4 regions of the Kitasatospora sp. NPDC048365 genome follow, and region 2 is predicted to be linked to each of the others. Evidence: riboswitches for the same ligand, from Rfam matches in the RefSeq annotation. Region 2 holds a riboswitch; each other region holds the start of a gene.
What was found. Region 2 has a riboswitch for cyclic di-AMP ahead of ACGFX4_RS30940 (transglycosylase family protein). Riboswitches for the same ligand answer to the same signal wherever they lie in the genome.

Region 1 (7,630 bases), on a different contig from region 2:
CGACATCTCGTACGCCTGCGCGATCCCGGCCGCCCCGGCGGCGAAGGCCGCGTCGTCCGGCAGCGCGGTCGGCACCCGCCCGGCCCGGACCTCGGCCGCCAGCTCCGGCGCGATCTGCCGGGCGGTCCGCCCGCTCTCCCGGTACGCCGTCCAGTCGGCGACGCCCTCGGAGAGCCACAGCGGCGTCCAGGCACGGGTGTCGGCGCGGGTGGCCACGTGGGTGGCCTCGTGGGTGACCACGACCCGCCGGCCGAGCTCGCTCAGGTCCCGGTACGCCTCGGGGTTGACCAGCACCCGGTCGGCCGGCGTCCGCACCGGCGCGCCCGCCATCGCCAGGGTGACCGCGGCTATGCCCCGGTAGGTGTCGGCGGGCACGTCCAGCAGCCGGGCGAACTGTTCCTCGGTCTCGGCGAGCTCCAGCAGCAGGTGCCCGCCCCACCCGGCGCCCCAGACCTCGCCGACCGCGGGCACGGCCCGGTCGGCGAGGCCCGCGACCTCGCCCAGCGCGTCGGCGTCGGCCACCCCGAGCACCAGGCACCGCTTGCCGGAGGCGGTCCGCACCGTCCCGCCGAGGTCCCACAGGGCCGCCGACCCGACCGGCTCCTCGCCGGCCACCAGCCAGCGCCCGCCGTCCCGGACCAGGTCGACCTTCCGCTGCAGCACCGCCGGGTAGTCGTCGACGCCGGCGAGCCGGAAGGCGAGCTCCACGGCCACCGAGGCGGAGACGGCCTGCGGGCCCGGCTCGGTGAACGAGGGACCGACCCGGTAGGCCAGCTCCGCGAACGGCACCCCCGCCGTCCGCCCGAGCAGGGCCGCCTGCGCCTCGGCCGCGCCGGGCGCGGAGCCGCCGAGCAGCGCCGCCCGGTCACCCGTGCGCAGCGCGGCCGCCCGGGCGGCGAGCAGCGTGTCCAGCTCCGCCCGGCCGAGCGACGGGCCGGCCGCCGGGCCGGACGGCGACCCGGTCGAGCCGGCGGAGGACGGAACGGTCGGCAGCGGGACGCCGACCGGCGCGGGGGCGGTCACCCGGGGCAGCGAGAGCTGCGCCAGGCCGCCGGCGGCCAGCAGCAGAGCGGCGCGGCGCGACAGCAGCGGCCGGCCCGCCCCCGGCCGGGGGGGGGGCCGGCCGTCGGCCGCGGGATCCGTGGAGCTCAGACCCGCACCACCCCGGTGACGGGCATCGCGTTGACGCTCTCGTACCGCACCGGCGCGCCCGGGTAGGGCGCGTGCACGACGACACCGCCGCCGGCGTACATGCCGACGTGGTGCATGTCCCTGTAGAAGATCACCAGGTCTCCCGGTCGTGCTTCGGCGAGGCTGATCCGCCGGCCGGCGGAGGCCTGGGCCTGCGAGGTGCGGGGCAGGGTCACTCCGGCCTGCCTCCAGCTCCAGTACATCAGACCGGAGCAGTCGAAGGCACGGGGGCCGGTGGATCCGTACACGTAAGGGGAGCCGATCTTGCTGATCGCGGCGGCGAGCGCGACGGCGGCCCGGTCGGAGGAGGGCGGCAGGGTGCCGAGGTCGAGCCGGTCGGTGCCCCGGGTAACGCGCTGCTCGGCCTCGCGGGCGTCGTCGTCGGCCATCCGGGCGCGCTCGGCGGTGCCGAGGCCGTTGAGCAGTTTCTGCGCCTTGAGCAGCCGCTGCCGGATCTCGTCCTTGGAGTCGGCGAGGGCCTGCCGGACCCGGTCGAGTTCGGCGAGCTTGCCGGTGGCCTCGGCGCGCCGCTGGTCGAGCCGGCCCTGCCGGTCGAGCACCTGGCGCAGGGTCTCGTTCTGCCGCTCGGTGGCCTGGTCGAGGGAGCGGGCACGGGCGAGGTAGCCGGCCGGGTCGGAGTCGAGCATCAGCCGGATGCCGGGGTCGATGCCGCCGGAGCGGTACTGGGCGGCGGCGACCACGGAGAGGTCCTGGCGGAGCCGGTTGAGCTCCTCCTGGCCGGAGGCGATCTGGTCCTGCAGCGCGGAGGTCTCGGCCTGGAGCCTGCGCTGGAGTTCCTGGGCCGCGTTGTACTTCTCGGAGGCCTGCTCGGCCTCGTCGTAGATCTGGTCGATCTGGGCCTTGACGTCCTGCCTGCTGGTCGGCTCGGCCTGGGCCGGTGCGACGGTCACGCCGATGGCGCTGGCCGCGGCTGCGGTGAGGGCCAGCGCGCAGGCCAGCCGCTGGACGCCCGGCAGGGTGGGGCGGCGGTGCAGTGACATGGGCCAGAGGCTAGCGAGTCGTCCCGATCTAGTCCAAACCCTTCCACCACCGAATATTTGACCCCAAATCGGACAGAAGTCCGACCGGTGTGCGAAGGGCCCGGCACCCCATGGGGGTACCGGGCCCTTCGGGAGCCACGGGGCGTCAGACCCGGACGATCCGGTTGATCGGCATCGCGGTCGCCGACTCGTAGCGGACCTGCGCGCCGGTGTGCGGCGCGTGGATGATCTGGCCGTTGCCGACGTACATGCCGACGTGGTGCTGGTCGCCGTAGTAGATGATCAGGTCACCGGGCTTGGCATTGGCGATGTTGCTGCCGACGCTGGTGCCGGCACCCGCCTGGGACTGCGAGGTGCGCGGGATCGAGACACCCGCCTTGGCGTACGCCCACTGCATCAGACCCGAGCAGTCGAAGGTGGACGGGCCGGCCGCGCCGTAGGAGTACCAGCTGCCCAGCTTGGACTGGGCGGCGGCGATGGCGGCGGCCGCGTAGCCGGAGCCGGCCGGCAGGTTGGCGGGGGCGGCGGGGGCCAGGTCGGCCCGCGGCGTGTCGCGCGAGGCGCGCTCGGCGGCGGCCTGGGAGCTGGCGGCGGCCTTGGCCTCGGCGGCGGCGAGGTCGTCGCGCTCCTTCTGGGTGAGCGAGTTCAGCAGCTCCTGGGCCTTGGCGAGCTTGCCCTGGATCTCTTCCTTGCCGGCCTTGAGGCTCTTGGTGGTCGAGTCCAGCTCGCCGAGCTTCTGCTCGGCCTCCTTGCGCTGCTGGTCGAGCTTGCCCTGCTCGTCCTTGAAGGCCTTCAGCAGGTCCGCCTGGGTGGCGCCGACCTGGTCGAGGCGGCCGGCCTCGCCGAGGAAGACGTCCGGGTTGCTGGAGAGCATCAGCTGGACGGTCTGCGGGATGCCGCCGGTGCGGTACTGCTCGACGGCGATGCCGGCCAGGGTGTCCTGAACCGTGGTCACCTGGGCCTGCTGGCGGGCGACCTGGTCCTGGAGCTGGGTGACCTGCTTCTGCAGGGTCTGCTGCTTCTCGACGGCGGCGTTGTACGCCTCCGTCTTGACCTCTGCCTGCTCGTTGAGCTCGTCGACCTGCTGCTTGACCTGGTCCTTGGTCGGCGCCGGGTCGGCGTGGGCACCGGCCTGGGCGGAGAGCGCCACCGCGGTGGCGGCGGCGGCGGTCAGGATCGAGATGCGGGCGCGGCCGACGGGCTTGGGACGACGATGGGACGCCACGAAGGCGGACTCCTTCTCCTCACACCGCCTACCAGGTGAGCTGACGGGTTCGGGCGAAGAGCTGCCCTACGGCGCCTCCCCGCCCGCTCGCGCGGCCGTCCTGGCGCCGATTCACCCCGGAGGAACTGGTGGTTCCCCGGCTCCGTTCCACAGCACCCCCGCAGGGGCTTCCCCGTGGGCAGACCAGCTGCCCCGCTGCTTCTCGGACTCGGCGGCGACCTCCGCCGTCGCCCGGGCTGGGCGATCGACTTCACGGTGGTCGAGGCATGACCCTAGTAACCCAACCGTGATCCGTTCAAATCCTTGTCAGAAAAAAATCTGAAAGAGGCTCAATTTCGATTTCAAATATGACCGCTTGTGATCACATAGTTACCGGCTGCTGATTTATTCGCATCATAAGCCCGGAAAACACAACGCCCGGACGTGTCGCAGATCACAGGGTGATCTCGACGCGTCCGGGCGTGTCACAGCCCGTCAGAAGCCGCGCGAAACGGTCAGACCCGACGAATGGTCTTGATCGGGAGGGTGTCGACGGCCATCACCTTCACCACGTCGCCGGTGCGCGGCGCGTGCACCACCAGGCCGTTGCCGATGTACATGCCCACGTGGTGGGCGTCGCCGTAGTAGATGACCAGGTCACCCGGCTGGGCGGCGGACAGCGGCACCCCGGTGCCGACCGAGGCCTGGGACTGCGAGGTGCGCGGCAGCGAGACGCCGGCCTGCTTGTACGCCCACACCATCAGGCCGGAGCAGTCGAAGGTGCTCGGGCCGGTGGCGCCCCAGACGTACGCCGAACCGCGCTTGCCCATCGCCGCGTTGACCGCGACACCGGCGTAGCCGCCAGGCTGCGGCAGGCTGGAGAGGTCGTAGCGGGAGTCGCTGCGGGAAGCGGCGGCACCGCCGCCGAGGATCGCGGCCCGGTCGGCGGCGCTGAGCTTGCTCAGCAGCTTCTGGGCCTCCTTCAGCTTCTCCTGGACCTGGTTCTTGGCGTCGTTCAGCGCCTGGGTGGAGCTGTCCAGCTCGGCGAGGACGGCCGCGGCCTCCTGCTTCTGCTGGTCCAGCCGGCGCTGCTGGTCCTTGAGCGTCCGGAGGGTGTCGGCCTGGGTGTTGGCGGCCTGCTCGAAGCTGGAGGCCTGCGCCAGGTACTTGTCCGGGTCGGTGGAGAGCATCAGCTGCATCGACGGGTCGACGCCGCCGGTGCGGTACTCGTCGGCCGCGACCGCCGCGAGGCCGGCGGCCAGGTCGGTCATCTGGGCCTGGCTGCGGGCGATCTGGTCCTGCAGCTGGTCGGCCTGCTTGTGCAGCTGGTCGGCCCGCTCCTTGGCACCGTTGTACTTCTCGGCCGCCTGCTCCTGCTCCTCGAGGAGCTTGTCGACCTGGGCCTTCACCTCGTCCTTGTTCGGCTGGGCGGGCGCGGCGTGCGCGCTCACCTGGGCCGACAGGGCGACCGCGGTCGCGGCGGCAGCGGTGAGCACGGATACCCGCGCACGGCTCGGCTGCTTGGGACGGCGGTGGGAGGCCAAGGGTGTAGCTCCTTCTTCCAGCTGGACTCACCCGTTCGGGCGATAGTCCGGAAAATAGGTTTGACGCCAGACCCTAGTGAACTCGGCGCTCCGGCGCCACTCCCCTACCCCCACGAACTTCCCAACCCGGGCGGGCTTCACGCGATCGACACATCGCGGCCACCCAGGCGCCCCGACCAGCACCGACGGAGCGCCTGAGCCCGGCTCAGCTCCGGGACAACCGATTCAGCAGCAGCACCGAGGCGACCGGTCGGGCACCGGCCTTGCGGACCCCGTCCGCCACCTCCCGGTCGGCCGAGACCACCACCACCGGACGGCCCTCCGGCTCGGCCCGCACCAGCCGGCGGATCAGCTCGTCCGCGGTCTCCCCGGTCCGGCTGAACCGCACCCGCACCCCGCGCGGCGGCGCCATGATCACCGGCACGTCCAGGTCCTGCCCGTCGAAGACGCAGGTCACCTCGGCCTGGGTGCGCTGGGCCAGCATCGCCAGCCCGCCCAGCAGCCGCAGCCGCTGCTGCTCCAGCGGCAGCGTCGGATAGCCGGTCTTGGTCACGTTGTAGCCGTCCACCACCAGGTGCACCTGAGGGATGGCCAGCAGCTGGTCCAGCAGCGCCGGGTCGTCCTCCGCCAGGCCCCGGCGGGCCACGTCGTTCGGCGAGGCCGAGCCCGGGACCACCGCCTCCACCAGGTCGGCCGGCCGGATCTGCGAGACCGGCAGCGCCAGCTCCCGCTGCAGGCCCTGCGCCGACTGCAGCACCGTGTCCAGCAGCAGCCGCAGCCGCATGTCCTCCACCGAGCGGCCCTCGCGGGCCGAGCGGCGGCCGGCCTCCACCGCCGCCTCCAGCTCGGTGACCCGGTGCCGCAGCCGGCGCGCCTCGGACTCCGCGGCGCTCCGCTCGGTCGCCACCGCGGTCCGCGCCGCGTCCAGCTCGGCCTGCAGCTTGCGGGCCTCCGCCTGCGCCCGCCGGGTGTCGCTCTCCAGCGTCCGCACCCGCTTGCGCAGCGACTCCACCTCGCGGCGCACCCCCTCGGCGTCCGCCCGGTGGCGCTCCTGCTCGGCCCGGGCCGCGCCGCGCGCCTCGGCCAGCTCCGCCTGGAGCTTCTCCACCAGGCGGCCGGCCTCGGCGGCCGCGCCCTCGGCGTCGACCCGCTCGGCCTCCTCGCCGGCCTCCGCGACCACCCGGGTCCAGCCGGGCGTGCGCAGCAGGTAGGCGGCGGCCGCCACGTCCATCGGGTCGGCGGCCGAGGGCACCGACCCGGCCTCCAGCGACTTCACCAGATCGGGCTGGCCGAGCCGCAGCCGTTCGGCTATCCGCAGCCGGAAGGCCGGCTCGGCCTCCAGTGCCGCGGCCAGCGCGGTCGCCGCGTACTTGGCCCGGCGGGCCGGCGTGAACTTGGCGTACTGGCGCAGCGAGGCGGGCAGCTCGGCCGGCGGGATGGCGCCGAGCGCGTCCGCGGCGATCCCGACCACCCGGCGCCGCACCCCCTCGGGCAGCGGCCGGTCCAGCACCTCGGCCGGCTCCTCGGCAGGCCCGGAACCCTCCGCCGGCCCGCTCGCTGCCTCCACCACGTCGTCGGCTCCGATCCTGATCACTGGGCGGTGCCGGTCGGCCGGTTGCCGACGCCCTGGAACTCACCGCTCCCTGCAATTGTCCCGTCTACCCTGCCCCACCGACAGCACCCCCGCTACGAGTCCGCCCCGCGGCCCACCCCGGACGGGGCAGAACGCGGGGCGGGGGTCGCCGGACGGGCCTGCGTCAGGCCTGCTGCTCGCCCTCGGCGGCAGCCTCCTCGGCACCCGGACGGGCCACCAGCTCGACCTGGTCCACCGCGTTGCACCAACGGCAGCGCACCGACTCGATGGTCTCGGCCAGCACCTCGGTCTCCTCGACCTTGGAGTCGCCGGACAGGTCGAAGTGCACGAAGTCGATCACCCGGGAGGAGCGGGTCACGTCGAAACGGGTCAGGTTGCCGCACAGCGTGCAGCGCCAGCGGGTCTCGTCAGTCGGCGCGGCGATGGTCACCAGGGGTCCTCTCGGCGGGTTCCGGCTCGGATCTCCAAGCCTATTGCCTGCACCGACGCGCCCGGGAACCGGTCCACGGCGCGGACACTTCACCCGTCCGCAGCACCCCGCGGTGTCGCCGGGGCGGCCCCGAGGAATGCTCCCCGGCATGGTGCTCCCCGTCCTCGACCGGGCCGCTCCGCCCGCCCCCGGGCCGGGCCCGGCCCCCGTGGTCACGTACGCGCTGATCGCCGTCTCGGCGCTGGTGCTGCTGCTCGGTCCGAGCGGCGTCAATCCGCTGTACGGCACCGGGGCCGCCCGGCTCTGCGCCGAGCAGCGCTACGAGCACCGCTGGGGGGCCGTCCCCGCCGAACTGATCGACCGTCGGCCGCTCTCCGCCGAGCGCCTCCAGCAGATCGCCCCGGTCACCCCGGACTGCGTGCTCTCCCCCACCCCGGGGAAGGTGCCCGCGCTCTCGGTGCTGACCTCGCTGTTCGTGCACGCGGGCTGGCTGCACCTGCTGGGCAACCTGCTCTTCCTCTTCGTCTTCGGCCCCGGGGTGGAGCGCAGGCTCGGCCGGGCCCGTTTCCTGCTCTGCTACCTGGCGATCGGCTACCTCGCCACGTACGGCTTCGCGCTGGCCGAGGCCCGTACCCCGGACGCGGTCCGGGCGCTGGTCGGCGCCTC
Region 2 (7,630 bases):
GGTTGCCGCACGGGCAGCGGTGCGCCACCGCGCGCAGGCCGCGCGGGACGCGGCCCAGCTGGGCCGCGATGGCGGCGATGTCGGAGTCGGGAACGGCAGCGGGTTCGTTGGTCATCAGCGGTCTGTCTGTCAGTGGGATGCGGGGGGTTCGGTACCCGGCTGGGCGGTGTCGGCCAGATCGACCGAATCCCAGAGCTCGGCGTACCAGGGCTTGGCGGCCTTCGGCCGGACACCGGCCAAGGCACCGGCGGCCGGCGGCCGGCCGTCCGAGGAGGGCTTGGGGTCCACCGAGACGAACGGCGTCTCGCCCGGAAGCGCGTAGTGCAGCCGCTCGCGGGCCTGCGCCTTCACGTACTCCGGGTCCTGCCAGCGGGCCCGCTCGCGGCGCAGCTCCTCGACCTGCTGCCGGGCCTGCTCGGCCTTGGCGCGCTGCGCGGCGATCTCCGAGCGCTGGGCGATGAACTGCCGGGTGGGATACGCGAGTATCGCGATCAGCGAGCACAGGACGAGCACCAGCACGGTGGCGCGGCTGGTGAAGCGCGGCCGCGCCGCCAGCCCCGGGATCCTCCACTTGGCCATCTCGTACCCCTCCTGCACATGCCGGTGCCCCGGCCCCACCCTACGCGGTGGGAGCCGGGGCACCGGTCAGGCTGGCTCAGCCCTCGTGGACTCAGCCCTCGTACTTGAACCGCGGGAAGGCGCCGCGGCCGGCGTACTCGGCGGCGTCGTCGAGGATCTCCTCGATGCGCAGCAGCTGGTTGTACTTGGCGACGCGCTCGGAGCGGGCCGGGGCGCCGGTCTTGATCTGGCCGCAGTTGGTGGCGACGGCGAGGTCGGCGATGGTGACGTCCTCGGTCTCGCCGGAGCGGTGCGACATCATGCAGCGGTAGCCGTTGCGCTGGGCCAGCTCGACGGCGTCCAGGGTCTCGGTCAGCGAACCGATCTGGTTGACCTTCACCAGCAGCGCGTTGGCGGTGCCGGTCTCGATGCCCTGGGCCAGGCGGGCCGGGTTGGTGACGAACAGGTCGTCACCGACCAGCTGGACCTTGTCGCCCAGCTTGACGGTCATGGCCTTCCAGCCGTCCCAGTCCGACTCGTCCAGCGGGTCCTCGATGGAGACCAGCGGGTACGCGGCGACCAGCTCGGCGTAGTACTCGATCAGCTCGGCGGCGGAGAGCGCCTTGCCCTCGAACTGGTAGGCGCCGTCCTTGTAGAACTCGGAGGCGGCGACGTCCAGCGCGAGCGCGACATCCTTGCCCGGCACGTAGCCGGCCTTCTTGATGGCCTCGGTGATGAGGTCCAGGGCCTCGCGGTTGGAGTCCAGGTTCGGCGCGAAGCCGCCCTCGTCGCCGAGGCCGGTGGACAGGCCGCGCTCCTTCAGGACGCCCTTGAGGGTGTGGTAGACCTCGACGCCCCAGCGGACGGCCTCGGAGAAGGACTCCGCACCGATCGGGGCGATCATGAACTCCTGGATGTCCACGTTGGAGTCCGCGTGCGAACCGCCGTTGAGGATGTTCATCATCGGGACCGGCAGGACGTGCGCGTTCGGGCCGCCCAGGTAGCGGAACAGCGGCAGGTCGCTGGCCTCGGAGGCGGCGTGCGCCACGGCGAGCGAGACGCCGAGGATGGCGTTGGCGCCGAGCGAGGACTTGTCCGGGGTGGCGTCCAGGTCCAGCATGGCCTGGTCGATCAGGCGCTGCTCGGTCGCGTCGTAGCCGACCAGCTCCGGGCCGATCTGCTCGATCACGGCGAGGACGGCCTTCTCGACGCCCTTGCCGAAGTAGCGGTTCTTGTCGCCGTCGCGGAGCTCCAGCGCCTCGAAGGCGCCGGTGGACGCACCCGACGGGACAGCGGCACGGCCGGTGCTGCCGTCGTCGAGGCCGACCTCGACCTCGACCGTGGGGTTGCCGCGGGAATCGAGGATCTCGCGGGCTACGACGACATCAATGGACGGCACGAGGCATCTCCTAGCGGAAGCGGATGTGTAGTCGTTACGACCAGAGCCTAACCGCCCCGGGCTTCCGGTCCACGTTGACCTTCGTCCCGTCTCACCGTGTGGCGCGCTACTCGCTGGTAGTTCATCTGAATGTCCCGCAAAAGCGGGCACCCCGGACGGTCCGGAGTGCCCGCTCCCGCAGCCGTCAGAACGACAGCACCTGACCCGGCATGATCAGGTCCGGGTTGCCGCCGATCACCGGACGGTTGGACTCGTACAGCTTCTGCCAGCCGCCGGACACGTGCTGGGCGGCGGCGATGCCGGACAGCGTGTCACCGGGGCGCACGGTGTAGCCGCCGCCGGCGACCGGCGGCGCGGCCGGGGCCTGGGCGCCCTGCGGCACAACCCGGGGCGCACTCTGCGACGTCGCGCCCTGCGGCGCAGCCTTGGGGGTCGCGGTCTTCGGCGTCGCGGTCTTGGGCGTCGCGGCCTTCGGGGCCGCCGCGCGGGTCTCGGAGCGCGAGGCGGTGTCCGTCTGGGCCGACGATCCGCCCCTGGTCAGGCCCGCGCGCTTCGAGCAGACCGGCCACGCGCCGGGGCCCTGCGAGGCGAGCACCTTCTCGGCGACGGCGATCTGCTGCCCCTTGCTGGCCTGGTCGGCGCGCTGCGCGTACTGGCCGCCGCCGAAGGACTTCCAGGTGGAGGAGCTGAACTGCAGCCCGCCGTAGTAGCCGTTGCCGGTGTTGATCGACCAGTTTCCGCCGGACTCGCACTGCGCGACCTTGTCCCAGATGGAGACCGGGGCGGCCTGGGCGCCGGTGGCGGTCAGCAGGGGCAGGGCCAGACCCACGCCCGCGACGCCCGCGGCGGCGATGGCCTTCTCGGCCTTGGTACTGCGACGGTGGCGGCCGGAACCGGTGAACAGCATGACGAATCCTCTCCGCACGCCTGCGAGGTGAGCTGTCGGGTTCGGACCGGGAGGTGGCCCGGCCGCCGGGAAGGCGGCTTCACCCCAAGCCGTGGGGGACGGCGTCAAACCTGGTTCCCCCGCCCCTGTCCGGGTCGTTGTCGGATTCCCTGCAGCGCGGCGGACAGGATTCGGCGTTCCGCACCCGGGGCCCGCGGCTGCGGGCAGAGGGAGAGTAGGCAGATCCGACGATCAATCACAAGCTCATATCACCGGTATCACGCAAGAATTACGACGCGTCACAACTCGGGCACGAACCATGCAGGTATGTCCGGTTTAATCCGCATTCAGATCTCGCGACACGACGCGCCGTCAGGCGTCCACCGGAGTGAAGGAGACCGGCAGTTCGCGCAGGCCACGCATGATCAGGCCGCCGCGCCAGCGCAGTTCGGACGGGTCGGCGGCAAGACGCAGATCGGGCAGCCGGGTCAGCACCGTGGCGAGCGCCCGCTGCCCCTCCAGCCGGGCCAGCGGCGCGCCGATGCAGTAGTGGATGCCGTGCCCGAACCCCAGGTGGGGGTTGTCGGCGCGGGCCAGGTCGAGGGTGTTCTCCTCGGCGAACCGGGCCGGGTCGCGGTCCGCCGCCGCCAGCACCACCAGCACCGGGTCGCCGACCGGAATGTCCACCGCGCCGATGGACAGCGGCTGCGACGCGAACCGCCACGTCGCCAGCTCCACCGGTCCGTCGTAGCGCAGCAGTTCCTCCACCCCGGTCTCCAACAGCCCGCTCTCGCCCCGGGCCAGCGACTCCTGCAGCAGCACGCGCTGCCCCGGGTTGCGCAGCAGCGCGTACAGGCCGTTGCCGATCAGGTTCACGGTGGTCTCGAAACCCGCGAAGAGCAGGATGAACGCCATCGCGGCGGCCTCGTTCTCGGTGAGGTGCTCGCCGTGGTCGCTGGCCCGGATCAGCCCCGAGATCAGGTCGTCCCCGAGGTCCGCCCGCTTGCGGTGGATGAGCTCGGCCAGGTACGTGCGCATCCGCTTCACCGCCCGGCCGACACCCCCGCGCTGCCCCCCGTGGTGTCGGATCATCATCCCGGCCCAGTCCCGGAAGTCGTCCTGGTCCTCGGCCGGGACACCCAGCAGGTCGCAGATCGCGTAGATGGGCAGCGGGAACGCGAACTCGTGGATCAGGTCCGCCGAGCCGCGCTCCGCGAAGGAGTCGATCAACCGGTCGGTGAGCTGCTGCACCCGCGGCTCGAACTCCGCCACCCGGCGCGGCGTGAACGCCTTCGACACCAGCCGCCGCAGCCGGGTGTGGTCCGGCGGGTCGATGTTCAGCAGGTGCGTCATCAGGTTCGCCTGGCGCTCGCCCGGGATGCCGACCCGGCCGCTGCGATGAGCATGCACGTTGTGCTGCGCGGGGTTCTTGGAGAGCCGGCTGTCCGCGAGGGCCTGCCGCGCGTCCGCGTACCGGGTCACCAGCCACGCCTCCACCCCGCTCGGCAGCGTCGTCCGATGCACCGGCGCGTGCTCGCGCAACCACGCGTACGCGGGGTACGGATCGGCGGCGAACTCCCAGGTGAAGAGCTCCGGGCGGGTGGTCTCGGGCGTGTGGGACATGCCTTGACGGTATCCGGTGCCCCGACCTGCGTGAGTCTGGTCACCTGGCGGGTAATCCCTGTTGCGGAGGGTCGTGGCGTGCCTACGATCCTCCGACAACCGTTGGTGGGCGGCGTGCGGACCGGCCACCGGGCGTCTCAAGGAGGAGCAGTCCATGCGGGTAACCGGGGCAGTGGTGGTCATCGCGGTACTCGACGGAGGTTCGGGGGCGGAACTCGCCCGCCGCTTCACCGCCGCCGGCGCCGCCCGCCTCCTCATCGCCGACCTGCGGCCCGGCGTCGCCGAGGACCTCGCCACCGAACTCGACCGGCCCGACTGCCACGTCGTCGGCGTCTCCGGCGACATCCACCGCCCCAGCGACATCGCCGCGCTGGTCTCCACCGCCGTCAAGCACCTCGGCCCGATCGACCTCTTCGCGGTCGCCGGCCCCGACGGCGAGCGGATCGTCCAGCTCGCCGACCTCCCCGACCACCTCGACCCGCTCGCCGACCTCCTCGCCCTGCTCGGCGAGGCGATCGGCGAGGTCGTCCCGCAGCAGCGGCGCAGCAGCCCGGAACCGGCCGCCGCCGCCTAGCACCCGGGGCGTGGGACGCGGGGCTGCGCCGACGACCGCAGCCCGGCGGGTCGCTACGGGTTGAGGCCCTCGGCCTGTCGCACCGCGGCGCGGTAGCGGCGGGCGGCGGCCCGCAGGGCGGCGTCCACGTCCACGTCCGCGTCGTACGCGCGCTGGGCGACCGCGAGCAGCAGGTCGCCCGCCGACCGCTCGGTCAGCTCCGCCGGCAGCTCGTACGCGCCGTCCGGCACGCCGGCGAAATTCGCCCGCCGCACCCGGGAGACCAGCTTCGCCGCGTACGCGAGCGCCGGCAGCCCCGCCGGCACCCCGTCGAGCACCGACTCCCGCTGCTTCTCGGCCGCCTTCAGCTGCTCCCAGTTCGCCTCGACCTGCGCCGCACCCGACGCCTCCACGTCACCGAAGACATGCGGGTGCCGGTACATCAGCTTCTCCACGATGTCGCCGGCCACGTCGTCGATCGAGAACGGGTCGTCCGGGTGCTCCTCGGCGATCCGCGAATGGAAGAACACCTGGAGCAGCACGTCGCCGAGCTCCTCCCGCAAGGTCTCCCGATCACCCTCCTCGATCGCCTCGACCAGCTCGAACGCCTCCTCCACCAGGTACTTCACCAGGCTCGCGTGCGTCTGCTCGGCGTCCCACGGGCAGCCGCCCGGCGAGCGCAGCCGGTCCATCACCGACGCCAGGTCGAGCAGCCGCGCACCCGGCAGGTCGTACGAGCCCGGCAGCACCTCGATCTCCGGCACCCGGCCCGCCTCCTCCACCGAGATCCGCGCCAGCGCGTCCGTCAGCCCCGGGTCACCGTCCGCACCACCCAGCCACAGCACCGGCGCCGCCTCCACCAGCATCCGCGCCAGCGCCGGAGCGGAACCCCGCTCCACCACCTCCACCACGACGCCCGCCTGGCGGACGGCGGGCAGCTGCGGATGCGAGGCGTCGCCCGCGAGCACCCGCGGCGCGGACCGCAGCGCCTCCCACGCGGGCCAGGAGAGCAGCCCGGGGGCCACGCGGTGAGTAGTGGTGAGCAGCGTCAGCTTCGGAGTGTCCACACCCCAGAACCTACCCGCTCCCCCACCCCCCGCCCGGCCCTCCGCACCCCCCGCCCACCGCCCCCGCGGGGGCGCTGCGCGACGGCGGGATACGACGGCGCCTCCGGCGGGGCGCTCCGCGAACCGGCTCCCGCCAGGCGCCTCCGGCGGGGCGCTGCGCGACGGCGGGATACGAGGGACACCCCCGGCGGGACCGCCGTGCGAACGGCACACGCCCGACGACCGCCTCCGGCGGGGCGCTGCGCGACGGCGGGATGCGAGGGACGCCCCCGGCGGGACCGCCGCACGAACGGCAGACACCCGACGACCGCCTCCGGCGGGGCGCTGCGCGTGACCGTGCCCACGAACGCCTCCGGTGGGACGCTTCGCGGGGCGAGGACGGCACCGGCCCGACGGCCGCCTCCGGCGGGGCGGCTCGCGACGGCTGCCGCCAGGCCCCGCGGGGCGCGGACAGCACCGGCCCGGCGGCCGGGGCGGCGTGCGGGTCAGGCGGGGTTGGTGTTCTGGGGGAGCCAGGAGTCGACGGTGTCGGCGAGGCCGATCTGCTGGACGTCCCAGTGGCCGTAGCGGGGGTTGACCTGGATGTCGAGTTCGGTGCCGGCGGCCACCAGGGCCTTGCGGATGGCGGCGTTGCCGGCGTCGGTGCGGGGGTCCTCGCCCTGCGCGGCGGCGAGCTTCTGGATGCCGAGCTGCTGCCGGTAGAACGCGTCGATGCCGCCGCTCGGCACCGCCTGCCGGAGCAGGAGTTCCCGGGCGAGCTGGGTCTCGCCGCCGAGTGCCTTGGCGTCGGCGCTGCGCCCGTCGGCGATCTCCGTGTCGGTGACGCTGAGGCCGTGGTCGGTGAGGGCCTGGGCGATGACCCGGTCCAGGACGAGGTCGGAGACGGTCTTGCGGGCGAGGCCGGCGCGCTCGTTGCGGGCGCCGCCGTTCTGGCCCTGCGCGGCGGCGACGCCGTCCCGGACCTCGGCGACCCGGGCGTCCACCGCGGCGATGCTGATCCGCTGGCCGCCGACGACCGCTGCGGCGCCCTGGTGCGCCGGCTGCGTCCCGCAGGCGGTGAGCGCGGCGGCGGCGAGCGCGAGGCCCGCGGCGCCGACGGCGGTCCGCGTGCGGCGGCGGATGGAGCTGGTGCGGATCACGAGGTGCCTCCCGGGGCTGGGGTGGGGCCGGTGCGTTCCGGTGGTACTCCTGGGGTGGTTCGACGAGCTGGGACGAACAGTAGAGCGCACCGCCCGCCCTTGCCCAGACCGCCGCAGCAACGGGCCGTCGGGGGCTCAGGCCGTGTACGGGTTGCCGCTGGTGGTGCGGGTGGCGCCGAGCTGTTCGAGGTGCCGGCGCAGGCGGCGGACGTCCTCGTGGTGCGGGCCGAGCCGGCGTTCGGTGTCGAGCAGCAGTTCCAGGAGGGCCTGCCAGCCGCCTTCGCGGTCGCCGGCGGCGACCTGGGCGAGTCCGGCGCGCTCGCGCAGGCCGGGGACGGCCGGGGAGTCGGCCGGGTGTGCGGCGAGCAGCGCCCGGTACTCGGCGAGCGCGTCGGCGGGGCGGTC
Region 3 (7,630 bases), on a different contig from region 2:
CACAGGCGCGGGCCCTCGCCGTCGGTGAGCGCCTTCTGACGGCGCATCCGGAGGCTGACCCGGCGCTCCAGCTCCTCCTCGGCGAGCACCGGGCGGCTCTGGGCGAAGATCGCGCGGGCGTACGGCTCGCACTGCAGCAGGCCGGGGACGAACTGCACCTCGTAGGTGCGGATCAGCGCGGCGGCCTCCTCCAGACCGATGTAGGTCTGGAACCACCCGGGCAGCACGTCGTTGAAGCTGTGCCACCAGCCGGACTTGTTGGCCTCGCGGACCAGGCCGAGCAGCGCCTCGCGGTCGTCGCCGTCGTGGACGCCGTAGAGGCTGAGCAGGTCGGCGACGTCGCGCTCCTTGAAGGAGACGCGGCCGAGCTCCATCCGGCTGATCTTCGACTCCGAGGCCCGGATCGCGTACCCGGCGTCCTCGCGGGTGATCGCGCAGCCCTCACGCAGGCGGCGGAGCTGGGAGCCGAGCAGGATCCGGCGCACCATCGATCCGCTGCCGGGCTGAACTGTGGTCATGCGGACCCAACCTCCACCTCGGACAACAGCTGCACAGTCTGCCATCAGTTGAGCGCGCTCGGTGCCGGTAGTGACGGAACGATCTACCGGTTCTGCATCACACCCGCCCGGATGCACGTGCATCCGGTGCATGCATATGCCAATCCCGCGACTGCACGTGAATCCACTCTTGCATCTGCAGTGAGCGCAGAGGACCATGGTGCACGTGCACTTGCACGCCCCTGGCAATCCCGCGGGCTCCGCGTCGACCCCACACGCGTAACCGCACATGCTCCCGGCGGCGCCCCCGCGTCGCTGGGTTTACGTGTGCGCACAGCAGGGTCGGGGAGGCGGTCGCGCGACCGAGCGAGTCGGAGGTGACCGGCATGACCCCGGTGGGTCCAGCCGTGTCCGCCCCCTTATGGGAGGAGCTCTTCATGAGCACCGGTACGGCCCTGGCGACCGACCCCCATGTGGTCAGCTGCACCCTCGCTCCTCGCTTCGAAGCCGTCAGAACCGCACGGGAGTTCGCCAGATCGACCCTCCAGGGATGGGGCCTCGGCGAACTCTTCGACGACGTCTCGCTGGTCGCCTCCGAGCTGGTCACCAACGCGCTCCGACACGCCCTCGGCGCCGTCGAGCCGGCCCGGCTCCCGGCCCAGCCCGGTCCGCACCAGGCGCCCGACGCGATGCTGCCGATCCGCATCAGCCTGGTCCACCGCGCGCCGCAGGTGGTGTGCGCGGTCAGCGACCCGAGCAGCGCCGGCCCGGTCGCCCGCGAGGCCGACTTCGTCGCCGAGTCCGGCCGCGGCCTGCACCTGGTCGACTCCTTCAGCCGCTCCTGGGGCTGGCACCCGCTGGCCGGCGCGGGGAAGGTGGTGTGGGCGCTGTTCGAGGCCGCGCCCGCGACCTGTCCGGACAACCTGGGCCTGCACCGCCGCTCCGCCTGAGCGGGCCGCCCGGCCGGGGAGAGGCCGGCGGAACGCTGAGGCCGTCGCAGGTGAACCCCCGCGACGGCCCGGACAGTGACGGTGCGTCAGGCGCGTGTCAGCCGGAGGGCTGGACGAGGTGGTCGAACTCGCCGTCCTTCACCCCGAGCAGCATCGCCGTCATCTCGTCCCGGGTGTAGATCAGGGCGGGCCCGTCCGGGAAGCGCGAGTTGCGCATCGCCACCGCCCCGCCGGGGAGCGCGGCGAACTCCACGCAGTTGCCCTTCGAGTTGCTGTACAGGCTCTTCTGCCAGACCACGCCCTCGAGGTCCGCAGCCGCCATGCCGTTGTACGCCTCACGCATCGTTCTCTCCCCTAGAAGCCAGGCGAACACCTCACTTGACGTGATGATAGCTCGGATGCACGTGCATCAGCAGGGGAAAAAGCTCGTGCAAATGTACGTGCGAAGGTCCCCACGAACACTTCACACCCGGCAAGTTGACACGCCATAAGCGGACATATCCGGGCGAAACGGCGCCACGGGCATGACCGTCCGCACACGTGCGGCGGCGCGTTGTCGATCTTCATGGCGCCCTGCGGGCCTCACCGACCGTCACGGCCCGTCGATGTGAGCCGCGTCACCTGGCGGACGGGAAATGTTTACGTACGGCATCCGACTGCAGCACCGGCTGGTCAATGTCCTACGATCTCCGGCATGAGCACCGCAGCCATTCCGGGCGCGCCACTGCCCGTCCGTCAGCCAGGCTCCCGTGCGCGGGGGCGCCACCGTCGTCCCGAGCGCCCCGAGATCCCGGCCGGCTCGCCGGCCCTGATCCTGGCCGTCCCGGCCGCGGCCGGGCCCGACGCCCGGCCCGTCGTGGACGAGCTGCTCTCCATCGTGCGCGGCGAGCAGCCGGGCATCGAGATCGCGGCCGGCTACCTCGGGGGCGAGGACGCCGACACCGTCGCCGGGCTGATCGCCCAGGCCCTCGACGCCGGTATGCCGGCACCCGTCCTGGTGCCGCTGCTCCCCGGCCCGCACGGGTTCCTGGAGGAGCTGCACCGGCTCGCCGCCGAGACCGGCGCCGTCGTCACCGACACCCTCGGCCCGCACCCGCTGCTCGCCGAGGCCGTCCACGTGCGGCTGTCCGAGGCCGGGCTGGCCCGCGCCGACCGCGCCCGCCTCTTCGCCATCACCACCGCCGCCGACGGCGTGGTGCTGACCACCGCCGGCGGGGAGGACGCCGCCGCGTCCGCCGGGATCACCGGCGTGCTGCTCGCCGCGCGGCTCGCCGTGCCGGTGGTCGCCGCCGCCCTGGACGTGCCCGGCTCCGTCGCCGCCGCCGTCGAGCACCTGAAGGCGACCGGCTCCGAGCGCCCGGCGCTGGCGCCGCTGGTGATCGGCCCCGAGGCCGACCCGGAGCTGCTCGCGGCCGCCGCCGAGGAGACCGGCTGCCCGAGCGCGGCCCCGCTCGGCGCGTACCCGACGGTGGGCCAGCTGATCGCCTCCACCTACCTCGCCGTCCTGCCGGCCGCCCCGGTCGAGCAGCAGGCGGAGCACGCGGAGCAGAGCGGGTCGGCGGCGCACGCCGGGGAGCCCGCGGCGGAGTAGTCCGGGAATCCCGGAACAGACACGAGGAAGGGCCCCCGCGGGGGCCCTTCTTCACGTCGCGGCACCTGCCGGCGGGCTCACGGCTGCGTGCGGGTGGTCCTGCTCGCCGCGTCCGGGAGGGTGAGGGTCAGCGGCGCGACGGCCTTCTGGACCGGCGGCGCGTCCGCGGGGGTGCTGGCCGCGTTCCACTGGGGGACGGCGGTCGGCGCGGTGCCCGGCTTGCTGAGGGCGACCGCCTGCCCCTGACCCGCCTTGCGGAACAGGATCCGCTTGGGCGCGGGCGCCTCCGGGTCGAGCCAGACCTCGTTGCCGCCGAACTCGCAGTCGAGCACCGCGATGTCGTCCGGCTTCCCCTCCGGGTCGGCCCGGAAGGCCACGCCGGCCTTGCGGTAGCCGGTCATCCGGCACCGGCTGATCGTCACGGTCTCGCCCGCGAGCTGGTGCTTGGCGGTGGCGACCGCGTAGTCGGACTGCCCGGCGGCGTCGATCAGCAGGCCGTCGAAGCGCGTCCCCTTCTCCCGCCCCAGCGCGTGGACCGCCACTCCCCCGCTCGCGTTGCCGTACAGCACGCTCGACAGGTAGTCGAAGTCGTTGAGGTAGGCGCCGTGCTCGATGCCCCAGCCGCCGTTGTGGTAGGCCACGAACTGGGCGACGGTGTGGTGGTGCTGGGCGTTGAGCCAGACGAAGATGCCGTTCTCCAGGTTGTTGTGGGCCAGGCAGCGCTCGAAGGTCCACACCCCCTCGCTGGTCTCCGGCCACTCGTACCCGGAGGCGCCGGTGGCGCCCTGCACGCCGACCGCGACGCAGCCGCGCGCGCTCGAACCGCTGCCCGCGCCCAGGCTGAAGCCCGTCAGGCGGTAGGCGCGCGGGTTGGGTTCGAAGACGGTGCGGGAGGCGACGCAGGCGTCGTACGCGATGTCGTCGGACGGGCCCTGCGGGGTGCGGGTGTCGAGCGGACCGTCCCACCAGTAGGCGTCCTCCCAGGTCTCGTGGCTGATGCACGATCGGAAGGTGATGCCGTGACTGGCGTGCGGCACGAAGGCGTGGTTGCCGGTGTCGCGGACCACCACGCCCTCGACCACGGTGCCCCGGGAGGAGTCGGCGAGCATGTGGAAGTGCAGCCCGTACCGGCCCAGCACCGGTTCGGTGACGGGCTGTCCGTTCCACTTGTCCTTGCCGGCGGCGCGCGGGCCGAGCCAGCGCAGCGCGGCGTGCCGGACGTCGGCGTGCCGGGAGCTGGTGATGTGGATGTGGGCGCGGCCCTCGGCGGTGCCCTCGACCCGGACGGTGCGGGTCAGGTTGAGCACCTCGGCGCCGAGGGTGAGCCCGGCGCCGACGGCGACCCGCGGGTGGGCCCGGCGCAGCGGTGCGTCGAGGGTGACGGTGGCGCCGTCGACCGAGCGGACGGTGGCGTAGTCGTAGGCGGTGGAGAAGCCGTCCGTGTCGGGGGCGAGGGTCGGGGTGATCGCCAGCTCGTCGCCGGCCCGCCACCCTTCCGGGGCAGTTGAGAGCTTGATGGTGGTTTCGCCCGGTTTGAGCGCCGTCGCGGCCCGGACCCAGGCGGTCTTGGCTGCGCCGTCGAGCCGGAGGTAGCCGGTGCCGGCGACCCACAGACCGGTGTCGCTGCCCACCAGGGCCATTCCGCCGCCCTGGAAGCGCTTCTCGTCGACCTTCGGGAAGCGCAGGGTGTGGATGGCCGCCCCGGTCGGCGCGAGGGCCAGGGAGCCGCGCACCTCGACGTTGCCGGCGCTCGCCAGCGCCAGGGTCTGCTCCCGGGCGAAGACCAGCGACCCGGTGGGCTCGATCAGCAGCGAGCCGACGGCGGCGTCGGTGTCGAGCAGCACCCGGTCGGCGATCCGGACGGCCGTGGTGGGGCCGGGCACGGCGCCGCCCCAGCCGGCCGGGTCGGACCAGCGGCGGCCGGACTCGTCGACCGGCGGCGGAGGTTCGCTCGGACTGGGCGGCGGGGCGCCGTGGGTGTGCTCCGCCGAGGGGGCCGGGGAGGCCGTCGCGGGCAGCGGGGGCGCGGGTCTGCGGGTCTTCGCGTCGGCGAGGGACTGGCGCAGCACCTCCCCGCCGGTCACGGCGGCGACCGTCCCGACGGCCAGCCAGGCGAGCATCCTCCGGCGGGCGACCGGCCTCCGGTGGCGGGCCGGCCGGGGAGCAGGGTCTCCCGGATCCGGCGGCGGCGCATTCTCAGTGGGCGTCATCGGCTGCCCCTCCCGCGGGCTCCGCATCCGGCGCTGTCGCCTGAAGCATAGGCAGCTCCCTCCTACGGCACGGGTGTTGCGCGAAAGCGGTCGAATCCGACCGGCTCCGCCTGCAAAAACGCCATGTGAGGTATATCACACCTATTTGCAGTTTCAACTTAACTCTGCCTAACGTGCTGCCCACGTTCGTGGTCACACGGACCCATCCCACCCGGAACGCCGAGTCCTGCCGCCGGGTCGGTCGGCAGCGCTCAACGCACCACGGCAGGGGCGGGGGAACCAGGTAAGTCGCCCGGGACGAGGTCAGACCTCCCCCGGGCTTGGGGTGAAGCCGTGCTTGCACGGCCGGGCAACTCCAGCCCGAATCCGACAGCTCACCTCGCAGGCGTGGGAGAGGAACACGTCTTCATGCTGTCCGCAAACGCCAAGCGCGCCCGACGCGCCATCGCCACCACCGGCGTGGTGGGCCTCGGCCTCTCGATCCCGTGCCTGCTCTCCGGCACCGCCTCCGCCGCCTCGGTGTCCACCTGGGACAAGGTCGCGCAGTGCGAGTCGACCGGCGACTGGTCCATCAACACCGGCAACGGCTTCTACGGCGGTCTCCAGTTCACCTCCAGCACCTGGGCGGCGTTCGGCGGCCACGCGTACGCGCCGCAGGCCAACCAGGCCACCAAGGCCCAGCAGATCACCGTCGCCGAGAAGGTGCTGGCCGAGCAGGGCCCCGGCGCGTGGCCGGTCTGCTCCGTCAAGGCGGGGCTCACCAAGGGCGGCGAGGCGCCGCAGGTCGACGCCGGCACCCCGAGCACCGGCTCCACCGTCCAGGCCGCCCCCAAGCCGCAGGCCCCGAAGCAGCAGGCGCCGAAGCAGGCCACCCCGCAGCAGGCCGCCCCGAAGCAGGAGGCCCCCAAGCCGCAGGCCGCCCAGCCGCAGGCCGCCACCGAGACCTACACGGTCGCCGCCGGTGACTGGCTGTCGGCCATCGCCGAGAGCCACCACGTCGACGGCGGCTGGCAGCGCCTGTACGAGCTCAACCGCTCGGTGCTCACCGAGGGCCCCGACATGATCTACCCGGGCCAGCAGCTCGCCCTGGGCAACGTCGCGGTGGCCACCCCGGCCAAGCCGGAGACCGCCACCAAGTCGTCCTCCTGGAACGGCTCGTGGAAGTCCGCCGGGACCTCCAAGAGCGCCGCCTCCACCACCGCGCCGGCGAAGACCACCACCGCCAAGACCACGACCGCCGCGAAGAGCACCACCGCGGCCGTGAAGGCCACCGGCTCCAAGGCCGCCGCGATCGACTTCGCGCTGTCCAAGCTGGGCCAGGCCTACATCTACGGCGGCGCCGGCAACGGCGGCTGGGACTGCTCCGGCCTGACCCAGGCCGCGTTCCGCCAGGCCGGCATCTCGCTGCCCCGCGTGGCCGCGGACCAGGCGGACTACGCCACCCGCGTCTCGCTGGACAACCTGCTCCCGGGCGACCTGCTGTTCTGGTCCAACAACGGCGGCAACTCGGGCGTCTACCACGTCGCCGTCTACATCGGCGACGGCAAGTACGTCGAGGCGGCCAACCCGCGCGCCGGCGTGCGCACCGAGACCGTCGCCAACTGGGCGCCGGACTTCGCCGGTCGCGTCTGACCGCAGGCGCGGTGAGCGCCGCCCGCTGCCCCCGGAGAGCCTGGTCGGTTCCGGGGGCAGCGGCCTATGCTTCGGCCCACCAGCCGTCCCGCAGAAAGCCAGGAGCCGCCATGGCCAAGGTGACCGTGTCCCTCGACGCCGACCTCGCCATCGAGGTGATGCTGCTGGCCGGCACCAAGAGCCCGCAGGACGCCGTGGAGCTGCTCGTCCGCGACTTCCTGGCCACCCGGCGCCGGACCGAGGCGCGGACCGGCGACGCGGCCGACGAGAGCCGTCTGGCGGCCCCGCAGGCGCCCGTCCAGGAGGGCTGAGGCAGCCGGGGGACAACGCCGAAGGGCCCCGGAGAGAGACCGTCTCTCCGGGGCCCTTCACGTACGCTCAGCGCGCGTTGGCGCCGGTGGAGCCGCGCATCACCAGCTCCGGCTGGAACATGAACTCCGAGCGCTGGCCCGGGTTCCCGCCGACCTCCTCCAGCAGGGCGTCGACGGCGGCGGTGGCCATCGCCTCGACCGGCTGGCGGATGGTGGTGAGCGGCGGCTCGGTGAACGCTATCAACGGCGAGTCGTCGAACCCGACCACCGAGACGTCCTGCGGCACCGACAGCCCGCGCTGGCGGACCGCGCGGATCGCGCCGAGGGCCATCATGTCGCTGCCGCAGACGATCGCCGTGCAGCCCTTGTCGAGCAGCGCGTTGGCGGCCGCGTGGCCGCCCTCCACGCTGAACAGGGTGTGGTGGACCAGCGCCTCGGC
Region 4 (7,630 bases), on a different contig from region 2:
GCAGGATGTTCTCGACGTCCTCGCCGACGTAGCCGGCCTCGGTCAGCGCGGTGGCGTCCGCGATCGCGAACGGCACGTTCAGCATCCGGGCCAGGGTCTGGGCGAGCAGGGTCTTGCCGGAGCCGGTCGGGCCGAGCAGCAGGATGTTGGACTTGGCCAGCTCGATGGCGTCCTCGCGGCCGTTGCCGGCGCGGCCGTTCTCCCCGGCCTGGACGCGCTTGTAGTGGTTGTAGACCGCGACGGACAGCGCCTTCTTCGCGAGGTCCTGGCCGACCACGTACTGGTCGAGGAACTCGTAGATCTCGCGGGGCTTCGGCAGCTCCTCGAAACGGACCTCCGAGGACTCCGCGAGCTCCTCCTCGATGATCTCGTTGCAGAGGTCGATGCACTCGTCGCAGATGTACACGCCTGGCCCGGCGATCAGCTTCTTCACCTGCTTCTGCGACTTGCCGCAGAACGAGCACTTGAGCAGGTCGCCACCGTCTCCGATGCGTGCCACGAGGTGCTTCCCCTTCGCCAGGGGCCCCGCGGGGGTTCCGGGGCCTGGTGCTGTGGACCGGCTGCGCCGTCGGCGGTCGGTCTCGCTATCCGACGGTACTCTGCCGAGCCGGTAATTCCGCCGACTTCGACAGCTCTGCCCTACGCCCTGGGCGAATTGATACCGAACAGATGCCGTCGTACGGGCATGGACCGCCCGCGCTCTCTTTCGATTGTGCCGGGCCGAACCGCCCGACGGAACGGCGCGGGGCGGGGCGTACGTCACTCCTCGGTGTGTACGCCCCGCCCCGGAGCCGCTGGGCTCAGTCGCTCAGCGAGGTCTTGCGGGTGGAGATGATCTGGTCGACCAGGCCGTACTCCAGCGACTCCTCGGCGGTGAGGATCTTGTCGCGCTCGATGTCGTCGCGGACCTTCTCGATCGGCCGGTTGGAGTGCTTGGCCAGCATCTCCTCCAGCTGCGCGCGCATCCGGAAGATCTCGTTGGCCTGGATCTCCAGGTCCGACACCTGGCCGCGGCCGGTCTCGGTGTACGGCTGGTGGATCAGGACGCGGGCGTTCGGCAGCGCCATCCGCTTGCCCGGGGTGCCGGCGGCCAGGATGACCGCGGCGGCCGAGGCGGCCTGGCCCATGCAGACCGTCTGGATGTCGGGCTTGACGAACTGCATGGTGTCGTAGATCGCGGTCAGCGCGGTGAACGAGCCGCCCGGGGAGTTGATGTAGAGCGAGATGTCCCGGTCCGGGTCCATCGACTCCAGGCAGATCAGCTGCGCCATGATGTCGTTCGCCGAGACGTCGTCCACCTGCGAGCCGAGGAAGATGATGCGCTCCTCGAACAGCTTGGCGTACGGGTCGTACTCGCGGATGCCCTGCGAGGTGCGCTCGACGAAGCGCGGCACGATGTAGCGGCCCTCGGCGCGCATGTCCTCCAGGCGCGCCTTGGCACCGGACAGGCTGGGGATGTTCATGTTCTGTGGTCCTCCGAAGCGTGCGGTCTGTGGTCTGCTGCCTGCGTCAGCCCGCGAGGCCGGCGCCGGTGCCGCCGCCGCCGGGGACGTCCGCCGCGCTGTGCATGATGTCGTCGATCAGACCGTAGGCCTTGGCCTCCTCGGGCGTGAACCAGCGGTCACGGTCGGAGTCGGCGGTGATCTGCTCGAAGGACTGGCCGCTGTGCGAGGCGATCAGCTCGGACATCCGCTTCTTGGTGCGGAGCAGCTGCTCGGCCTGGATCTTGATGTCGGTGGCCGAACCGCCGAGGCCGGCGGAGGGCTGGTGCATCAGGATGTTGGCGTTCGGCAGCGAGAAGCGCTTGCCCTTGGCACCCGCGGTCAGCAGGAACTGACCCATCGAGGCGGCCATGCCCATCGCGATGGTGACCACGTCGTTCTTGATGTACTGCATGGTGTCGTAGATCGCCATGCCCGCGGAGATGGAGCCGCCCGGGGAGTTGATGTAGAGGTAGATGTCCTTCTCCGGGTCCGCGGCCAGGAGGAGGAGCTGGGCGGTGATCTTGTTGGCGATGTCGTCGTCGACCTGCTGGCCGAGGAAGATGATGCGCTCGTTGAGCAGCCGGTTGTAGACCTGGTCGCCCAGGCCGCCGAGCACGTCGCCGGCGGCGGCGTGCGGCGCCATCAGGCCAGGCATCTGCATCTGCGGGAACGTCACTTAGCCACCTGCTCAGTCGATCTGCTTGTGTGTCGCTGTCTATGGACCCTAACGCGCAGGCCCGGTCCCGGAATCCCTCACGCAGACCTGTTCGCTGTGAGCGCAGGGTGAGGACCGGACAACACAGCGGGCCCGGACACCAGAAGGTGTCCGGGCCCGCGGCCGGATGTCACGGCGAGGCTCAGGCCTCGGTGGTCTCCTCGGCGGCGGCAGCGTCCTCGGTGGAAGCCTCCACCGCAGTCTCGGTCTCGTCCTCGTCGTCCTCGAAGGTGACGACCTCACCGTTGGTGTCGGTGACCTTGGCGGACTCGACCACGGCGGCCAGCGCCTTGCCACGGGCGACCTCGCCGACCAGCAGCGGAACCTGGCCGCCCTGGACGACCTGCTGCGCGAACTGGTCCGGGGTGAGGCCCGAGCCGGCGGCACGGCGGATGAGGTGCTCGGTGAGCTCCTCCTGGTTCACGCCCAGCTCCAGCTTGGCGACGATCGAGTCCAGGACGAACTGGGTCTTGATGCCCTTCTTCGCCTGCTCCTCGGTCTCCGCCTCGAAGTCCTCGCGGGACTTGTCCTGGGAGGCCAGGTAGGTGTCGAGGTTCAGACCCATCGGCTCCAGCTGGTGGTGCTCCAGGTTGTGCTTGCGGGTCTCGACCTCGTCCTTGAGGAGCTTCTCCGGGTAGTCCATCTCGACCCGGGTCAGCAGCTCGTCGAGGACCTTCTCCTGGGCCTGGGTGGCCTGGTCGAACTCCTTCATGCGCTCGAGGCGCTTGCGGGAGTCGCCACGGAGCTCCTCCAGGGTGTCGAACTCGCTCGCCAGCTGGGCGAACTCGTCGTCGAGCTCGGGGAGCTCCTTCTCCTGGACGGTGGTCACGGTGACGGTGACCTCGGAGCTCTTGCCGGCCTGGGTGCCGCCCTTGAGCTCGGTGGTGAAGGTCGCGGACTCACCGGCGGACAGGCCGACCACGGCCTCGTCGATGCCCTCCAGCAGGCGGCCGGAGCCGATCTCGTAGCTCACGCCGGTGGCGGTGCCGTCCTCCGGCACCTCACCGTCGACCTTGGCCTCCAGGTCGACGACCACGACGTCGCCCTCGGCGGCGGCGCGCTCGACGTCCTTCACGGAGGAGAAGCGCTCGCGGAGCTGCTGCAGCGACTTCTCGACGTCCTCGTCGGAGACCTCGATCGGGTCGACGACGACCGCGATCTCGGAGAACTCCGGCAGGGTGATCTCCGGGCGGACGTCGACCTCGGCGGTGAACTTGAGGTCACCGCCGTCGACCAGGGTCTCGACACCCTCGATGTTGGTGATGTCCGGCTGGCCCAGGACGTCGATCTTGCCCTCGTCGACGGCCTGCGTGTAGAAGCGCGGCAGCGCGTCGTTGACGGCCTCCTCCAGCACGGCACCGCGGCCGAACCGCTGGTCGATCACGCGGTTCGGGATCTTGCCCTTGCGGAAGCCCGGGACGGTGACCTGCTGGTTGATCTTCTGATACGCCGCGTCGAGGCTGGGCTTCAGCTCCTCGAAGGGCACCTCGACGGTGAGTCGAACCCGGGTCGGGTTCAGAGTCTCGACGGCGCTCTTCACGGTGGGGTCTCCTATGGGGCTTGCGGTCAGGGCGATAGGCGGTTGGAGCTGCGATGGGAATTTCGGCTTCCGTACTACCGCCAACGCCCCATCCTACCGGTACCACGAAAGCCGCTGTGTACCCCACGGGCACCAGGAGGACGCATCGGCCCGACGACCGGTACGACAACAGGGCCCCGCCCGCCGGACGAGACCCTGCCGCACTGTCGGGGTGACCGGATTCGAACCGACGGCCTTCCGCTCCCAAAGCGGACGCGCTACCAACCTGCGCCACACCCCGTGGTGCCGAGAGGAAGAGTACACGTCGGCCGTCCCCCGCCCGTGGTCATATCGGCGCCCGCACGAGCGAAAGCGGTGTGCATTCCACCGACCCGACCAGGTACGCTAGCGACGTCCTCGTGACCGCATCGGCGGCCCGGGGGCGAACTGTGCCGCCGTCGGCGGCCATGCGGGTGTAGCTCAATGGTAGAGCCCCAGTCTTCCAAACTGGTCACGCGAGTTCGATTCTCGTCACCCGCTCCGCACAGAACGGCCCCGGCTGCCCCAGGCAGCCGGGGCCGCTGCCGTTCCCGCGGGTCCGGCCGGGTACGCCCACGGCCCCGGGCACCCCTCGCGGGGCGGCCGGGGCCGTGTGGTGACTGCGCCGTCTACCGCAGGGGTCAGACGCTGACGCCGTGCGCCGCCAGGTAGGCGATCGGGTCGATGTCCGAGCCGTAGCTCGGGGTGCTGCGGATCTCGAAGTGCAGGTGCGGGCCGGTCACGTTGCCGGTGGCACCGGAGAGGCCGATCTGCTGACCGGCGGAGACGCTCTGGCCGGCCGAGACCGAGATGGACGACAGGTGGGCGTACTGGGCGTACTTGCCGTCGGCCAGCTTGATGATGACCTCGTTGCCGTAGGCGCCACCGTTGCCGGCGGAGACCACGGTGCCGGCGGCGACGGCCTTCAGGCTGGTGCCGGTGGAGACCGGGAAGTCGATGCCGGTGTGGTAGCCGCTGGACCAGTTGGAGCCGGCCGCGTGCCACGCGGTGGTGTGGTGCACGGAGACCGGGGCGACGTAGCCGGAGGCGTTGGAGGACACCGCGGCGGAGGACGACGAGGTCGACGAGCCGGTGGCGGCCTTCGGGGTGGCCTTCTTCGCGGTCGAGGTGGTGGTCGACTGCTGGGTCTGCTTCGGCGCGGACTGCTGCTTGGGAGCGGTCTGCTGCTTCGGCTGCTCGGCCGGGGCTGCGGCCGGAGCGGCCGCGGCGGCACCGCCGACGGTCAGCGTCTGGCCCGGGTAGATCAGGTTCGGGTTGGAGCCGATGACCGAGCGGTTGTCCTGGTAGAGCTTCTCCCAGCCGCCGTCGACGTTCTGGGCGGAAGCGATCTTGGACAGGGTGTCGCCGGAGACGACCGCGTAGTCGTGCGACGCGGCGGCGGCCGGAGTGGTGTCGGCGACCGGGGTGGCGGCGACGGCCGGGGTCTCGGCGGCAGCGGCGGCCGGGGCGCGGTGGCCCTCGTGGGCGTGGCCGGTACCGTGCGCGCTGGCGGCGGTGACCGGGAGGCCGACCGCGGCACCGGCGACACCGGTGGCGATGGCGATGCGGACGATGGTCTTCAGGCGAGGCTTGCGGTGCTTGCCGTTCGCGGACATGAAGAATTCCTCTCCGACGCCTACGAGGTGAGCTGTCGGGTTCGGACGAGAGTTGCCCGGCCGCGCTAGGCACGGCTTCACCCCGAGCCGTCCCCGGTGTTCCGGGTACGGCGACTTACCTGTGGGTCCCCCGCTCCTGCCGAGAACGGTTATCTGGTCGGCACCGGGCAGCGGCAGGACTAGGCGTTCCACCCGGTGGCCCACCCGGACGATCCGCCCGGGCTGCGGTGAAGCAAAGCCGACGTCGGGCACCCGTGGCAAGCGTCGGCCCCGCCGGGACGGAGGTCCCGACGGGGCTGACGGAGCGACAGGTCACCACCCGCGCACACGGCCCGACCGAGTGCTTACGGGATCATGACCCTACGTACACCAACCATTAACGCAGGGCCATATCAGGCACCGTTCGGACGCGATCACTCACCCCCGGTCACCGCACGGGTGACGCTGCTCACCCCGCGATCGAGGAGATGGCCTTGGCGAGCGAGTTCAGGAAGTCCTGGATCGGCTGCGCCGCGGTGGACTGGCTCACCATGAAGCCGAACAGGGCGGCGACGATGGCATGGCTGGTCTTCAACTGCTTGTTGCGGATGAAGATCACCATGATGATGCCGAACAGGACCAGGGCGGAGACGGAGAAGGCCACGCCGGACTCACTTCCTCGATTCATGGCGGGGGTTCGTGAGGCGGAAACCGGCCCCTACCCCCCGTGTCCCCACCAGTCCATCCGGACTCAGTGTGGTCGCTCGTGCGGACTCCGTAAAGGACTTGCCCGGCAACCGGCCGGAAGATCCTGCCATCTGAGACCGGTTTCCGCCGTCCGCGACGATAGCGGAAGGCATATGACGGGCCGTCGGCGGGCAGGTGTCGTCATCGGGGCGGGGGAGAAAAGGGCAGGCCGACCGCACCGGAGCGGGTACGTCCGAAGCGCCGTCAGGTTTGGCCGAAGATCACCACCCGCTCTTGACACCGGGTCCGGGGTGCCTCCCGAGTGCCTGTCGGCGGGCTACTGGCGCCAGATCAGCAGGACGGCGCGGTCGTCGTTGACGTCCTTGGCGACGGTGTCGATCAGCCGGGTCGCCGCGCCGCCGCGGGCCGACTCGGTCTGGGCGGCCGCCGCGACCAGCCGGTCGGACTCCCCCATCAGCCGGTCCATGCCCTCGGTGAGATCGCGCCCGGGCAGCTCCACCATGCCGTCGGTGCACAGCAGCAGCAGGTCGCCCGGCCCGAGCCGGCCGCGCACGCCCTCGAACTTGGCGCCGTCGTAGACCCCGAGCAGCGGGCCCTCGGCCTCCTTGACCTCCCAGCGGCCCGCCCCGGCCAGCCGGTGCATGCCCGGCAGGTGGCCGGCCGAGAGCAGCTCGTACTCGCCGGTGTCCAGGTCGAGCACCAGGTGGACGGCGGTGGCGAAGCCCTCGTCCCAGTCCTGGCGGAGCAGGTAGCCGTTGGCGGCGGGCAGGAAGTCGTGCGCGGGGAGCGAGCCGAGCAGGCCGCCGAAGGCGCCGGAGAGCAGCAGCGCGCGGGAGCCGGCGTCCATGCCCTTGCCGGAGACGTCGGCGAGCACCGCCTCCAGCACCCGGCGGCCGCTGCCGGTGCGGGTGGCGACCACGAAGTCGCCGGAGAAGGACTGGCCGCCGGCCGGGCGCAGCGCCATGTCGGCGTGCCAGCCCGCGGGCAGGTCGGGGACGCGGCTCTGCACCCGGATCCGCTCGCGCAGGTCGAAGAGCATGGTGGAGCCGCCGCGCCAGGGCACGCCGACCCGGCGGCGGAACTGGGCGACCAGGAGTCCGGCGATGCCGACCGCGCCGACCACCAGGGCGGCGCCGGGGGTGACCCCGTAGACGTACGACTCGGGGCGTTCGCTGGCGACCTTCTCGCCGGTGTGGATCAGCGACTCGGCGATCAGCCCGAACGCGGCGGCCGCGTAGAGCAGCACCAGGGTGCCGGGGCGCAGCAGCAGGGCGCCGGCCAGGACCGGCAGCACCAGGGCGGTGGGCGGGCACCAGTCCGGGAAGAGCACGTTGACCAGGACCAGCAGCGGGACGGCGAGGGCCAGCGCGGTGAAGGCGAGCCAGTCGGCGCCGTCGCCGCGGAAGTAGTCCACGCCGGTTCGGCGCAGGCGGACACGGACCCGGTAGAGCTTCGCGCGCCACCGGGCCGTCACGGGCTCCCGCGCCGCTCTGCCGGCCGGGCCCGTCGCAGTCGTCCGGGGCGTGTCGCCCTGCGTGCTGCCGGCCATGGGGTCCGACCTTATCCACCG

Region 1: it holds a riboswitch for cyclic di-AMP, as region 2 does, so the genes downstream of both, ACGFX4_RS16760 (NlpC/P60 family protein) here and ACGFX4_RS30940 (transglycosylase family protein) in region 2, are expected to answer to the same signal.
Region 3: it holds a riboswitch for cyclic di-AMP, as region 2 does, so the genes downstream of both, ACGFX4_RS26910 (transglycosylase family protein) here and ACGFX4_RS30940 (transglycosylase family protein) in region 2, are expected to answer to the same signal.
Region 4: it holds a riboswitch for cyclic di-AMP, as region 2 does, so the genes downstream of both, ACGFX4_RS33095 (peptidoglycan DD-metalloendopeptidase family protein) here and ACGFX4_RS30940 (transglycosylase family protein) in region 2, are expected to answer to the same signal.

What each region holds. Positions count from the first base shown of each region.
Region 1 is NZ_JBICYJ010000014.1:73,341-80,970, forward strand. Features, by position in the region: gene ACGFX4_RS16750 (hypothetical protein) at 1-1,023, opposite strand, end outside; gene ACGFX4_RS16755 (NlpC/P60 family protein) at 1,149-2,192, opposite strand; gene ACGFX4_RS16760 (NlpC/P60 family protein) at 2,338-3,417, opposite strand; cyclic di-AMP (ydaO/yuaA leader) riboswitch at 3,428-3,582, opposite strand; gene ACGFX4_RS16765 (NlpC/P60 family protein) at 3,912-4,940, opposite strand; gene ACGFX4_RS16770 (NYN domain-containing protein) at 5,146-6,507, opposite strand; gene ACGFX4_RS16775 (hypothetical protein) at 6,698-6,964, opposite strand; gene ACGFX4_RS16780 (rhomboid family intramembrane serine protease) at 7,113-7,630, shown strand, end outside.
Region 2 is NZ_JBICYJ010000038.1:28,987-36,616, reverse strand. Features, by position in the region: gene ACGFX4_RS30955 (DUF501 domain-containing protein) at 1-115, opposite strand, end outside; gene ACGFX4_RS30950 (septum formation initiator family protein) at 130-579, opposite strand; gene eno (phosphopyruvate hydratase) at 671-1,957, opposite strand; gene ACGFX4_RS30940 (transglycosylase family protein) at 2,142-2,864, opposite strand; cyclic di-AMP (ydaO/yuaA leader) riboswitch at 2,868-3,017, opposite strand; gene ACGFX4_RS30935 (cytochrome P450) at 3,216-4,466, opposite strand; gene ACGFX4_RS30930 (SDR family NAD(P)-dependent oxidoreductase) at 4,621-5,040, shown strand; gene ACGFX4_RS30925 (MazG family protein) at 5,094-6,086, opposite strand; gene ACGFX4_RS30920 (SurA N-terminal domain-containing protein) at 6,572-7,225, opposite strand; gene ACGFX4_RS30915 (protein kinase) at 7,361-7,630, opposite strand, start outside.
Region 3 is NZ_JBICYJ010000029.1:93,958-101,587, reverse strand. Features, by position in the region: gene ACGFX4_RS26935 (helix-turn-helix domain-containing protein) at 1-518, opposite strand, end outside; gene ACGFX4_RS26930 (ATP-binding protein) at 935-1,447, shown strand; gene ACGFX4_RS26925 (DUF397 domain-containing protein) at 1,545-1,790, opposite strand; gene ACGFX4_RS26920 (sirohydrochlorin chelatase) at 2,142-3,038, shown strand; gene ACGFX4_RS26915 (hypothetical protein) at 3,116-5,248, opposite strand; cyclic di-AMP (ydaO/yuaA leader) riboswitch at 5,487-5,649, shown strand; gene ACGFX4_RS26910 (transglycosylase family protein) at 5,657-6,880, shown strand; gene ACGFX4_RS26905 (hypothetical protein) at 6,991-7,191, shown strand; gene ACGFX4_RS26900 (LacI family DNA-binding transcriptional regulator) at 7,259-7,630, opposite strand, start outside.
Region 4 is NZ_JBICYJ010000044.1:43,690-51,319, reverse strand. Features, by position in the region: gene clpX (ATP-dependent Clp protease ATP-binding subunit ClpX) at 1-499, opposite strand, end outside; gene ACGFX4_RS33120 (ATP-dependent Clp protease proteolytic subunit) at 801-1,463, opposite strand; gene ACGFX4_RS33115 (ATP-dependent Clp protease proteolytic subunit) at 1,510-2,139, opposite strand; gene tig (trigger factor) at 2,342-3,739, opposite strand; tRNA gene ACGFX4_RS33105 (tRNA-Pro) at 3,946-4,019, opposite strand; tRNA gene ACGFX4_RS33100 (tRNA-Gly) at 4,188-4,258, shown strand; gene ACGFX4_RS33095 (peptidoglycan DD-metalloendopeptidase family protein) at 4,399-5,373, opposite strand; cyclic di-AMP (ydaO/yuaA leader) riboswitch at 5,378-5,534, opposite strand; gene ACGFX4_RS33090 (hypothetical protein) at 5,822-6,016, opposite strand; gene ACGFX4_RS33085 (PP2C family protein-serine/threonine phosphatase) at 6,377-7,609, opposite strand.